2 regions of the Nonomuraea sp. NPDC002799 genome follow, and region 2 is predicted to be linked to the other one. Evidence: riboswitches for the same ligand, from Rfam matches in the RefSeq annotation. Region 2 holds a riboswitch; the other holds the start of a gene.
The links. A riboswitch is a leader RNA that binds a small molecule or an ion and turns the genes downstream of it on or off. The one in region 2 is predicted to bind glycine.
Positions count from the first base shown of each region.

Region 1: another riboswitch for glycine. It lies ahead of gcvP (aminomethyl-transferring glycine dehydrogenase); the one in region 2 lies ahead of gcvT (glycine cleavage system aminomethyltransferase GcvT).

Region 1 covers NZ_JBSFVA010000076.1:370-5,932, reverse strand. Annotated here, with positions in the region: gene ACWD0F_RS50530 (FHA domain-containing protein) at 242-754, shown strand; gene ftsR (transcriptional regulator FtsR) at 885-1,538, shown strand; gene ACWD0F_RS50520 (bifunctional nuclease family protein) at 1,667-2,137, shown strand; gene ACWD0F_RS50515 (MerR family transcriptional regulator) at 2,285-2,905, shown strand; glycine riboswitch at 2,987-3,085, shown strand; gene gcvP (aminomethyl-transferring glycine dehydrogenase) at 3,255-5,563, shown strand, end outside.
Region 2 covers NZ_JBSFVA010000029.1:62,765-68,327, reverse strand. Annotated here, with positions in the region: gene ACWD0F_RS37835 (aldehyde dehydrogenase family protein) at 1-1,300, shown strand, start outside; gene ACWD0F_RS37830 (3-oxoacyl-ACP reductase) at 1,305-2,069, shown strand; gene ACWD0F_RS37825 (gamma-glutamyl-gamma-aminobutyrate hydrolase family protein) at 2,082-2,774, shown strand; glycine riboswitch at 2,870-2,967, shown strand; gene gcvT (glycine cleavage system aminomethyltransferase GcvT) at 3,098-4,183, shown strand; gene gcvH (glycine cleavage system protein GcvH) at 4,180-4,569, shown strand; gene ACWD0F_RS37810 (L-serine ammonia-lyase) at 4,624-5,563, shown strand, end outside.

The DNA.
Region 1 (5,563 bases), on a different contig from region 2:
GGTTGCCCAGGATGTGCGCGAGCAGTGCCGCAAGATCGTAATGTAGAAACGCGCGGCGGCATGGACCACGGGGCGGAAGCGGCGGTAACTTTGTCTGCGTCCAATCCACAGTGCAGCGCCCCGCCTTGACCTTTGCCGCTGATCAGCGTAAGTTGCGGCATTCGCAAACTTGAAAAAGCGGAGCGAGGCGCGTCCCAGAGCACCGTCGCCGCGTCTTCGCGGTAGGAGGCCGAGCCGATCGATGCCGAGCGTCTACTGCACGCAGTGCGGGCACGCCAACCCCGAGGATGCCCGTTTCTGTTCCCGCTGTGGGTCACCGCTGACCAGACTCGAGGTCTCCGGGGACACCACGTCGACGATCTCCGTAGCGGGAATCGAGGCGTACGAGGCTGAGACAGGCGACATGCTGCTCGCCGAGCGGGCGCTCGTCGAGCAGCTCCCGCCCGGCACGGCGTTGCTCACCGTGACCAGGGGGCCCAACCAGGGGAGCCGGTTCCGGCTCGACAAGGAGCTCACCACGACCGGGCGCCATCCGGAGAGCGACATCTTCCTCGACGACATCACGGTCTCCCGCCGCCACGTCGAGTTCTACCGCCACCGCGGCGGTCAGTTCTCCGTGCGCGACGTGGGCAGCCTCAACGGCACCTACGTCAACAGGGAGCGGATCGAGGAGGTTCCCCTGCACTCCGGAGACGAGGTGCAGATCGGCAAGTTCCGCCTCGTCTTCCTGATGCGGGCCAACGCCGGCGCATGAGCGGGGCGGAGCGAGCGACCAGGAGAGGCGGCCTCGTGCGCGTTCACGCGGCCGGTGGAGGAGGCCGCATGAGCAGGCGACCCGTCGAGACGGCCGGGTTCGCGCTCGGGCGGCTCGCGGAGCGGGCGGCATGAGCTCTCAGGCGGCCCGCTCGCACATGAGCATCGGGGAGGTGCTCGCGCTGCTGCAGGGCGAGTTCCCCGATGTGACCATCTCCAAGATCCGCTTCTTGGAGGGTGAGGGCCTGATCGAGCCCGAGCGCAGCCCCTCCGGCTACCGCAAGTTCACCCATCTGCACGTCGAGCAGTTGCGCTTCATCCTCACCGAGCAGCGCGACCACTACCTGCCGCTGCGGGTGATCAAGGACAGGATGGCCGAGAGCTTCGGCCTGCCGCGTCCGGTGCAGCAGAAGCAGGAGCTCAGGCTCAGCAGGGCCGAGCTGATCGAGGCGGCGGGGATCGACGAGGAGACCCTCGACGACCTGGAGGACTACGGTCTGCTGACGCCGGTCGCCCGGCGTTACGACGAGGAGGCACTCAAGGTGGCGCGCACCGTCGGGGCCCTGGCCCGTTTCGGCCTGCACGCCAGGCACCTGCGCTCGGTCAGGGCGGCGGCCGAGCGCGAGTGCGGACTCGTGGAGCAGGCCGTGGCGCCGATACTCAAGCGGCGCGCCCCCGGAGCCATCGGCGAGGCCGACGAGGTCGCCAGGGAGCTGTCCGCTCTTCTGCTCGACCTGCACGCATCCCTTGTGCGTACGGGTGTCCGTTCGGTCCTCGGGCGCTGAGGCCGTAGCAGGCTGAGAGCCGGGGGCACATTCCAGGCCCCCCGGGTGTTACGTTGAATAAGCAGTCAGCAGAGAAGCGACGAGCCAATAGCTGTGCCGGGTGACCGGTCAGGAATACGGAGCAGCCCGTGTTGCAGATGGAGGTCGTGGGCGTTCGCGTTGAGATGCCCACAAATCAGCCGATCGTCTTGCTCAAGGAGGCACACGGGGAGCGGTTCCTGCCTATATGGATCGGCATGACGGAGGCCACGGCCATCGCGCTCGCTCAGGCTGAGGAGCCGCCGCCGAGGCCGCTCACCCATGACCTTTTCCGGGATGTGCTGAGCGCTCTGGGCGTGGGCCTGCGGGCGGTCAACATCGTGGCGCTGCGTGACGGCATCTTCTTCGCCGACCTGGTTTTCTCCAACGGGGTGGAGGTGAGCGCGCGGCCTTCCGACTCGATCGCGCTCGCCTTGCGCACCGGAGCACGGATTTTCGCCAGCGAGGAGGTGGTCCAGGAGGCCGGCGTGGTCATCCCGGACGACCAGGAGGACGAGGTGGAGAAGTTCAGGGAGTTCCTTGACACGATCACCCCCGAGGACTTTGGCAGGGCGGGGTAGGTATTTCAGTGCATTTACGCTTCACGACGCGCCGAGCCGGATCGTTGACTGAGCATGGTCACGGTCCTACGGTGCAAGTGAAACCCGTGGTCGCCCTTTACGAACCCCCAGATCAGGCCACGGGATGAGAGAAAGCCGGAGGTCCGCGTGGCGGTCAGCAGCGGCGAGGGAAAGACGGCCGGCCAGGAAGATCCGGTGCGGCGTGAGAGCGCGCGGCAGCGTGCCGGAGAGCAGGGTCTGCTCTTCGACGAGCAGCCTGCGGCGTTGCCAGGCGACATCGGATACCGCGGGCCGACCGCCTGCGCGGCGGCCGGCATCACCTACAGGCAGCTCGACTACTGGGCGCGCACGGGCCTGGTGGAGCCCACGATAAGAGCCGCGCACGGCTCGGGCTCCCAGCGGCTCTACTGCTTCCGCGACATCCTGGTCCTCAAGGTCGTCAAGCGGCTCCTCGACACCGGGGTGTCGCTGCAGCAGATCCGCACGGCCGTGCAGCACCTGCGTGACCGCGGGGTCGCCGACCTCGCGCAGATCACGCTCATGAGCGACGGTGTCAGTGTTTACGAATGCACGTCGGCCGACGAGGTCATCGATCTGCTTCAGGGAGGTCAGGGCGTGTTCGGCATCGCCCTCGGCCGAGTCTGGCGCGAGGTCGAGGGCTCCCTCGCGGAGCTGCCGGGGGAACGCGCGGCGGTCGAGGACACCGTCCCGGCCGACCATCCCGCTGACGAGCTGGCCCAGCGGCGCCGGGCGCGGCGCATCGGGTGAATCCCCCTAAGGCCCCCCTCTAGGGGGCCTCTGCACGCGGTCCATGGGGCATACCGTAGTAATCTGGGACAGCAAGGCTGATGACCCCGTGCGGGAGAGTCCCTGGGCCCCTGGGTCCTGGGGCGCCGAAGGAGCAACCCTCCCCGGAATCTCTCAGGCATCCCGTACCGCTCGGGTGAGGCAACTCTGGAAAGCAGGTGCGCCCGCCAGGCGCGTCTCACCGACGGTGCAAGCCCCTGTCCGGGGGTGAAGCTCTCAGGTCGCGGTGACGCCCGCAGGGACAGAGGGGGAGATCCGGCATTCGCCCGCGCCCTGGCGCCGGTCTCCATAGCCTCGGGAGGCATTGCCCATGACCGATCTGTCTGCTCCGCCGTTCTCGTCCCGGCACATCGGCCCATCCGAGCCCGAGCAGCAGCGCATGCTCGAGGCCGTCGGGTTCGAATCCGTCGCGGACCTGGTGGCGGTGGCCGTTCCGGAGGCCATCAGGGCCAAGGACCGGCTCAAACTGCCCGCCGCGATCGGCGAGGCCGAGACCATCGCGGAGCTGCGCGCCCTGGCCGGCCGCAACCGGGTGCTCACCTCGATGATCGGACTGGGCTACTACGACACGGTCACGCCCGCCGTCATCCGCCGCAGCCTGCTGGAGAACCCGGGCTGGTACACCGCCTACACCCCGTACCAGCCGGAGATCTCGCAGGGCCGCCTTGAGGCGCTGCTGAACTTCCAGACCGTCGTCTGCGACCTGACCGGCCTGCCGGTCGCCGGCGCCTCCCTGCTGGACGAGGCCACGGCCGCCGCCGAGGCGATGACGCTGGCCCGCCGCGCGGGCAAGTCCAAGAGCGACGTGTTCGTGGTCGACGCCGACGCGCTGCCCCAGACCAAGGCCGTGCTCGCCACGAGGGCCGAGCCGCTCGGCATCACGCTGGTGGAGCGGGAGCTCGACGGCGAGCTGCCCGAGTGCTTCGGCGTGCTCGTCCAGTACCCCGGCGCCTCCGGGCGGCTGCGCGACTTCCGCGCCGTGGCCGCCGCCGCGCACGAGGCGGGCACGCTCGTCGTGGCCGCCGCCGACCTGCTGGCCCTGACGCTCGTGACCGCCCCCGGCGAGCTGGGCGCCGACATCGCGATCGGCTCCTCGCAGCGCTTCGGGGTGCCGTTCGGGTTCGGCGGGCCGCACGCCGCCTACATGTCCGTCCGCGAGGGGCTCCAGCGCCAGCTCCCCGGCCGCCTGGTGGGCGTGTCGGTGGACGCCGACGGCGACCCCGCCTACCGCCTGGCCCTGCAGACCCGCGAGCAGCACATCCGCCGCGAGAAGGCCACCAGCAACATCTGCACCGCCCAGGTGCTGCTCGCCGTCATCGCCGGCATGTACGCCGTCTACCACGGCCCCGAGGGCCTGCGCCGCATCGCCCACCGGGCGCACCGCCACGCCGTGGCCCTGGCCGCCGGGCTGCGCGAGGGGGGCGTGGAGGTCGTGCACGAGGAGTTCTTCGACACCGTCCTGGCCCGCGTGCCCGGCCGGGCCGCCGCCGTGCTGGCCGCCGCCGCCGAGCGGGGCGTCAACCTCTGGCAGGTCGACGCCGACCACGTCTCGATCTCCTGCGACGAGAAGACCGGTGCCGCCGAGGTCGTCAAGGTGTGGGCGGCGTTCGGCGTCGACCGCCCCGACGTGGCCCTGGACGCCGACGCGCTGCCGGGCTCCCTGGCGCGCGAGAGCGACTACCTGACCCATCCGGTCTTCCACGGCCACCGCTCCGAGACCGCGATGCTGCGTTACCTGCGCAAGCTGCAGGACAAGGACATCGCGCTCGACCGTTCGATGATCCCGCTCGGCTCCTGCACCATGAAGCTGAACGCGACCACCGAGATGGAGCCGATCACCTGGCCCGAGTTCGCCGCGATCCACCCCTACGCGCCCGACGACCAGAGCCGGGGCTACCAGGAGCTGATCGGCACGCTGGAGGGCTGGCTGGCCGAGGTGACCGGCTACGACGCCGTCTCGATCCAGCCGAACGCGGGCTCGCAGGGCGAGTTCGCCGGGCTGCTGGCCATCCGGGCCTACCACCGCGCGGGCGGCGACGAGGCGCGCGACGTGTGCCTGATCCCGTCCTCCGCCCACGGCACGAACGCCGCCAGCGCCGTCATGGCCGGCATGCGCGTGGTGGTCGTGGCCTGCGACTCCGACGGCAACGTGGACCTGGCCGACCTCGACGCCAAGATCGGCAAGCACCGCGACACGCTGGCCGCGATCATGGTGACGTACCCGTCGACGCACGGCGTCTACGAGGAGACCATCACCGAGGTGTGCGCCAAGGTGCACGAGGCCGGCGGCCAGGTCTACGTCGACGGCGCCAATCTCAACGCGCTGGTCGGGCTGGCCAAGCCGGGTGAGTTCGGGGCCGACGTGTCCCACCTCAACCTGCACAAGACGTTCTGCATCCCGCACGGCGGCGGCGGTCCCGGCGTCGGGCCCGTGGCGGTGCGCGGCCACCTGGCGCCCTACCTGCCCGGTCACCCGCTGCACAACGGCACGCCGGTGGGGCCCGTCTCGGCGGCTCCGTACGGCTCGGCGGGGATCCTCCCGATCTCGTGGGCCTACATCAGGATGATGGGCTCCGAGGGGCTCACGGCGGCCACCGAGCAGGCCATCCTGTCGGCCAA
Region 2 (5,563 bases):
GGAGCCGGCCGACGCCGCCGAGGTCGATCGGGCGGTGGAGCGTGCCAGGACGGCGTACGCGAGCTGGCGCGAGGTGTCGCCGGGCGACCGGGCGCGGCTGCTGCGCCGCTTCGGCGACCTGGTGGGCGAACACGTCGAGGAGCTGGCGCGACTGGAGCTGACCAACGCCGGCCATCCGATCGGCAACGCCCGCTGGGAGGCCGGCAACGTCCGCGACGTGCTGCACTTCTACGCCGGGGCGCCCGAGCGCGACCACGGCAGGCAGATCCCGGTGCCGGGCGGCGTGGACATCACCTTCCAGGAGCCCCTGGGCGTCGTGGGCGTCATCGTGCCCTGGAACTTCCCCATGCCGATCATGTCGTGGGGCATGGCGCCCGCGCTGGCGGCCGGCAACACGGTGATCGTCAAGCCGGCCGAATGGACTCCGCTGACCGCGCTGAGGCTGGCCGAGCTGGCCCTGGCGGCGGGCCTCCCCGAGGGGGTGCTCCAGGTGCTGCCTGGAGCAGGGGAGGTCGCGGGGGCCCGGCTGGTCGAGCATCCCGGCGTGGCCAAGATCGTGTTCACCGGGTCGACCGAGGTGGGCAAGGAGATCGCCGCCAAGGCGGCGGACCAGATCAAGCGTGTCACGCTGGAGCTGGGCGGCAAGTCCGCAAATATCGTCTTTGCGGACTCGGATCTGGAAAAAGCGGCGAAAACTGCGCCCTATGCCGTCTTCGACAACTCGGGCCAGGACTGCTGCGCCCGGTCCAGGATCCTCGTCCAGGCCGAGGTGTACGACGAGTTCCTGGAGCGCCTGGCGGTGGCCGTACGCGGGGTCAAGGTCGGCGACCCCCTCGACGAGAGCACCGAGATGGGCCCGCTGATCAGCGCCGAGCACCTCGACCGCGTGCGCGGCTTCGTCACGGGCACCCCTTACCTGCAGACGGCCTGCCCTCAGGGCAAGGGTTACTGGTTCCCGCCGACCGTGCTGACCCCGGAGGTCACCGACCGCGCGTTCACCGAGGAGATCTTCGGGCCGGTGGTGTCGGTGGTGCCGTTCGAGGACGAGGCGCAGGCCGTGCGGATCGCCAACGACACCCCCTACGGCCTCAGCGGCTCCATCTGGACCCGCGACGTCGGGCGGGCGCTCCGCGTGGCCCGGGCGGTCGAGGCCGGCGCGCTGTCGGTGAACTCGCACTCGTCCGTGCGTTACTGGACCCCGTTCGGCGGCTTCAAGCAGTCCGGCCTCGGCAGGGAGCTCGGCCCGGACGCCCTGGCGGCGTTCACCGAGACCAAGAACGTCTTCATCTCCTGGGAGTGAGTCAGTGCAGCGTTTGCAGGATCGGGTGACCGTCGTCACCGGCGCGGGCAGCGGGATCGGGCTGGCCACGGCGCGCAGGTTCGCCGACGAGGGCGCCAAAGTGGTCTGCGTGGACATCGACGAGGAGGCGGGCGTCAAGGCCGCGAGCGAGGCCGGCGGCCTCTTCGTCAAGGCCGACGTGACCAGCGAGGACGACGTCGTCCGCATGTACCAGGCGGCCTTCGACGCCTACGGCAGCGTGGACGTGGCCTTCAACAACGCCGGGATCTCGCCGCCCGAGGACGACTCGATCCTGGAGACCGGCCTCGACGCCTGGAAGCGGGTCCAGGAGGTCAACCTGACCAGCGTCTATCTGTGCTGCAAGCATGCCATCCCCTACATGCGGCGCCAGGGCAAGGGCTCGATCATCAACACCGCCTCGTTCGTGGCCGTCATGGGCTCGGCGACCTCGCAGATCTCCTACACCGCCTCCAAGGGCGGAGTGCTGGCGATGTCGCGTGAGCTGGGCGTGCAGTTCGCCAAGGAGGGCATCCGGGTCAACGCCCTGTGCCCGGGGCCGGTGAACACGCCGCTGCTGCGCGAGCTGTTCGCCAAGGATCCCGAGCGGGCGCAACGACGGCTGGTGCACATCCCGCTGGGCCGCTTCGCCGAGGCCTCGGAGATCGCGGCGGCGGTGGCGTTCCTGGCCAGCGACGACTCCTCGTTCATCACGGGCAGCCAGTTCCTGGTCGACGGGGGCATCTCCGGCGCCTACGTCACGCCGCTCTAGGGGGCATCGATCGTGCAGCGTCCCGTCATCGGCATCACGTCCTACGTCGAGCCGGCCACGTTCACGGTGTGGGCGGACACGAAGGCCGCGCTGCTGCCGTACATGTACGTGGAGCAGGTGGTGCGTGCGGGCGGCCAGCCCGTCGTGTTGCCGCCGGCCGGCGAGCCCGCGCGGGTGGTGGGGCGGCTGGACGGGCTCATCCTGGCCGGCGGGGGCGACATCGACCCGGCGCGGTACGGCGAGGACTCACAAGAGCACACCGGCTATGTCCGGAAATTTCGTGACGAAGCCGAGTTCGCCCTGCTGGCCGCAGCGCTCGACGCCGATCTCCCCTATCTGGGCGTCTGCCGTGGCCTCCAGGTGCTCAACGTGGCCCTCGGCGGCAGCCTCCACCAGCACCTGCCCGACGTCGTCGGGCACACGGGCCACGGCCCGGCCCCCGGCCGCTTCGGCGAGCTGCCCGTCACCCCCGTCCCCGGCACCCGCCTGTCCAAGGTGCTGGGCACGGACCCCGTGGTGGTCCCGCACTATCACCACCAGGCCGTCGACCGCCTCGCGCCGGGCCTCACGGTGAGCGCCACCACCGGGGACGGCACGATCGAGGCGGTCGAGCTGGACGCCAGGCCTTTCGCCATCGCGGTGCAGTGGCATCCGGAGGCGGGCCAGGACGGCAAGCTCTTCGAGGCTCTGGTGGCCGCCTGCTGACGTTTCATGCCCTTTGGCCGTCGGTGCCCCAGAAGTGAACGATCAGAGCGCGACAACAACCCCGTGACGGCACTAGGCTGGTCGGACATCACCGGCGAAACCGTGCGGGAGAGCACCCTGGCAGCCAGGCAGGGTCCCTGAAGGAGCAAGCCCTCCCCGCGAACCTCTCAAGGCAAAGGACCGCACGGCTTAGGTGACTCTGGAAAGCAGGCCCGCGCGGCCTCGCCGAAGGTGAAAGTCCGGCAAAACTCGGGCGAAGCTCTCAGGCATCGACGACAGAGGGGGAGGATGCTGGCATCCGATCCTGTCCTGAGGTGCGACTAATGTCCCGACCGACACCGCTACGCGACGTTCACGAGAGTCTCGGCGCCACGCTCACCGACTTCGCGGGCTGGCTCATGCCGCTCCGGTACGGAAGCGAGTCCGCGGAGCACAAGGCCGTCCGCGAGGCGGCCGGGCTGTTCGACCTCTCGCACATGGGCGAGATCTTCCTGACCGGGCCGCAGGCCGCGGCGGCCCTCGACTACGCGCTGGTCGGGCACCTGTCGGCGCTGACGCCCGGCCGGGCCAGATACACCATGATCGTCAACGAGCGCGGCGGGGTGCTCGACGACCTCATCGTCTACCGGCTCGGGGACGAGGAGTTCATGGTCGTGGCGAACGCCTCAAACTACGAAAAAGTCGGAAATGAGCTGAAAAGCCGCTCTAAGTCGTTCGACGTGGTGGTCGATGATCGCTCCGACCAGTACGCGCTGATCGCCGTTCAGGGACCTCGCTCCCAGGAGATCCTCGCCACGCTCACCGACGCCGACCTGGCCGGGCTCAAGTACTACGCCGGCCTGCCCGCGCGGGTGGACGGGCGGCAGGCGCTCATCGCCCGCACCGGCTACACCGGCGAGGACGGCTTCGAACTCTTCGTCGCGAACGCGGACGCCGTGCCGCTCTGGCACGCCCTCACGGCGGCCGGCGCCCCGTACGGGCTGAAGCCGGCGGGCCTGTCCAGCCGCGACACGCTCAGGCTCGAAGCCGGCATGCCGCTGTACGGCAACGAGCTGGGCGCGGAGCTGACCCCGTTCGACGCGGGGCTGGGCAGAGTGGTGAAATTCGACAAGCCGGGCGACTTCGTCGGCAGGTCGGCACTCGAGGCGGTCAAGGACGACGCGCCGCGACGCCGCCTCGTCGGGCTGGTCGCGCGCACTCGCCGGGTGCCGCGCCACGGTTACCCGGTCACCAAGGACGGCGTCGTCGTCGGCGAGGTCACCAGTGGTGCGCCCTCCCAGACCCTGGGCAGGCCCATCGCGATGGCCTACGTCGACACCGGGGCCGAAACAGGCCTGGCCGTGGACATCAGGGGCAGCCATGAACCTATGGACCTGGTTGAGCTGCCCTTTTACAGGAGGAACAAGTGAGCAAAATCCCTGACGACCTGAGCTACACCAAAGAGCACGAATGGGTTGCCGGGCTCGATGACGGCTTGACCGTGACCGTCGGCATCACGGCGTTCGCCGCCGAGGCCCTTGGCGACGTCGTCTTCGTGCAGCTCCCCGAGGTGGGCGCGACCGTCGAGGCAGGCGACTCCATCGGCGAGGTGGAGTCCACCAAGTCCGTGAACGAGATCTACACTCCCGTCGGCGGCGAGATCGTCGAGGTCAACCAGGCCATCGTGGACGACCCGGGACTGGCCAACAGCGACCCGTACGGGGAGGGCTGGATGTTCAGGGTGCGCACCGAGGGCGAGCCCGAGGAGCTGCTGTCCGCCGAGGAATACACGGCGCTCACCTCAGGCGAGTCCTGACCCCATCGCCGGGGCCCGCACCGGGCCCCGGCCCTTCATGAAGGGCGCACATCAATGGCGATCAGCGTCTTCGATCTCTTCAAGATCGGCATCGGCCCGTCGAGCTCCCACACGGGCGGCCCGATGGCGGCCGCGCACAAGTTCGCGCGTGGCCTGCACGACGACGGGCTGCTCGGGCAGGTCGCCCGCGTCGAGACCATCCTGTACGGCTCCCTCGGCCTGACCGGCAAGGGCCACGGCAGCGACAAGGCCGTCCTGCTGGGCCTGTCGGGCGACAAGCCCGAGCTGGTCGACGTGGACTCCATCGAGGCGCGCCTGGCCGTCATGCGCGAGTCGGGCACCGTCCAGCTCTACGGCACCCACGAGATCCCCTTCGTCATCGGCGAGGACCTGATCTTCGAACGCAAGATCTCCCTCCCCGAGCACCCCAACGGCATGCGCTTCACCGCCACCTCCGCCTCCGGCGCGACCTTGCGGGAGAAGGTGTACTTCTCGGTCGGCGGCGGCTTCGTCGTGGACGAGAACGCCACCGGCGCCGACCGGATCAAGGCGGACGACACCGTGCTGCCCTTCCCCTTCACCACCGGCGAAGAGCTACTCAAGCACTGCTCCAACACGGGCCTGTCCATCTCCGCCGTCATGATGGAGAACGAGCGGGCCTTCGGCCGCACCGAGGCGGAGATCCGCACGGACCTCCTGCACCTGTGGCAGGTCATGTCCGACTGCATCCGCCGCGGCATCGCCAAGGAAGGCGTCCTGCCCGGCGGCCTCAAGGTCAAGCGCCGCGCCAACCAGCTCCACCGCCGTCTGCAGTCGGAGTCGGCCGAGAAGGACCCGTTGCAGGCCATGGACTGGGTGGCGCTCTTCGCGCTGGCCGTCAACGAGGAGAACGCCGCCGGGGGCCGCATCGTCACCGCCCCCACCAACGGCGCGGCCGGCATCGTCCCGGCCGTCCTGACGTACTACACCCGCTTCGTCCCGCACGCGGACGACG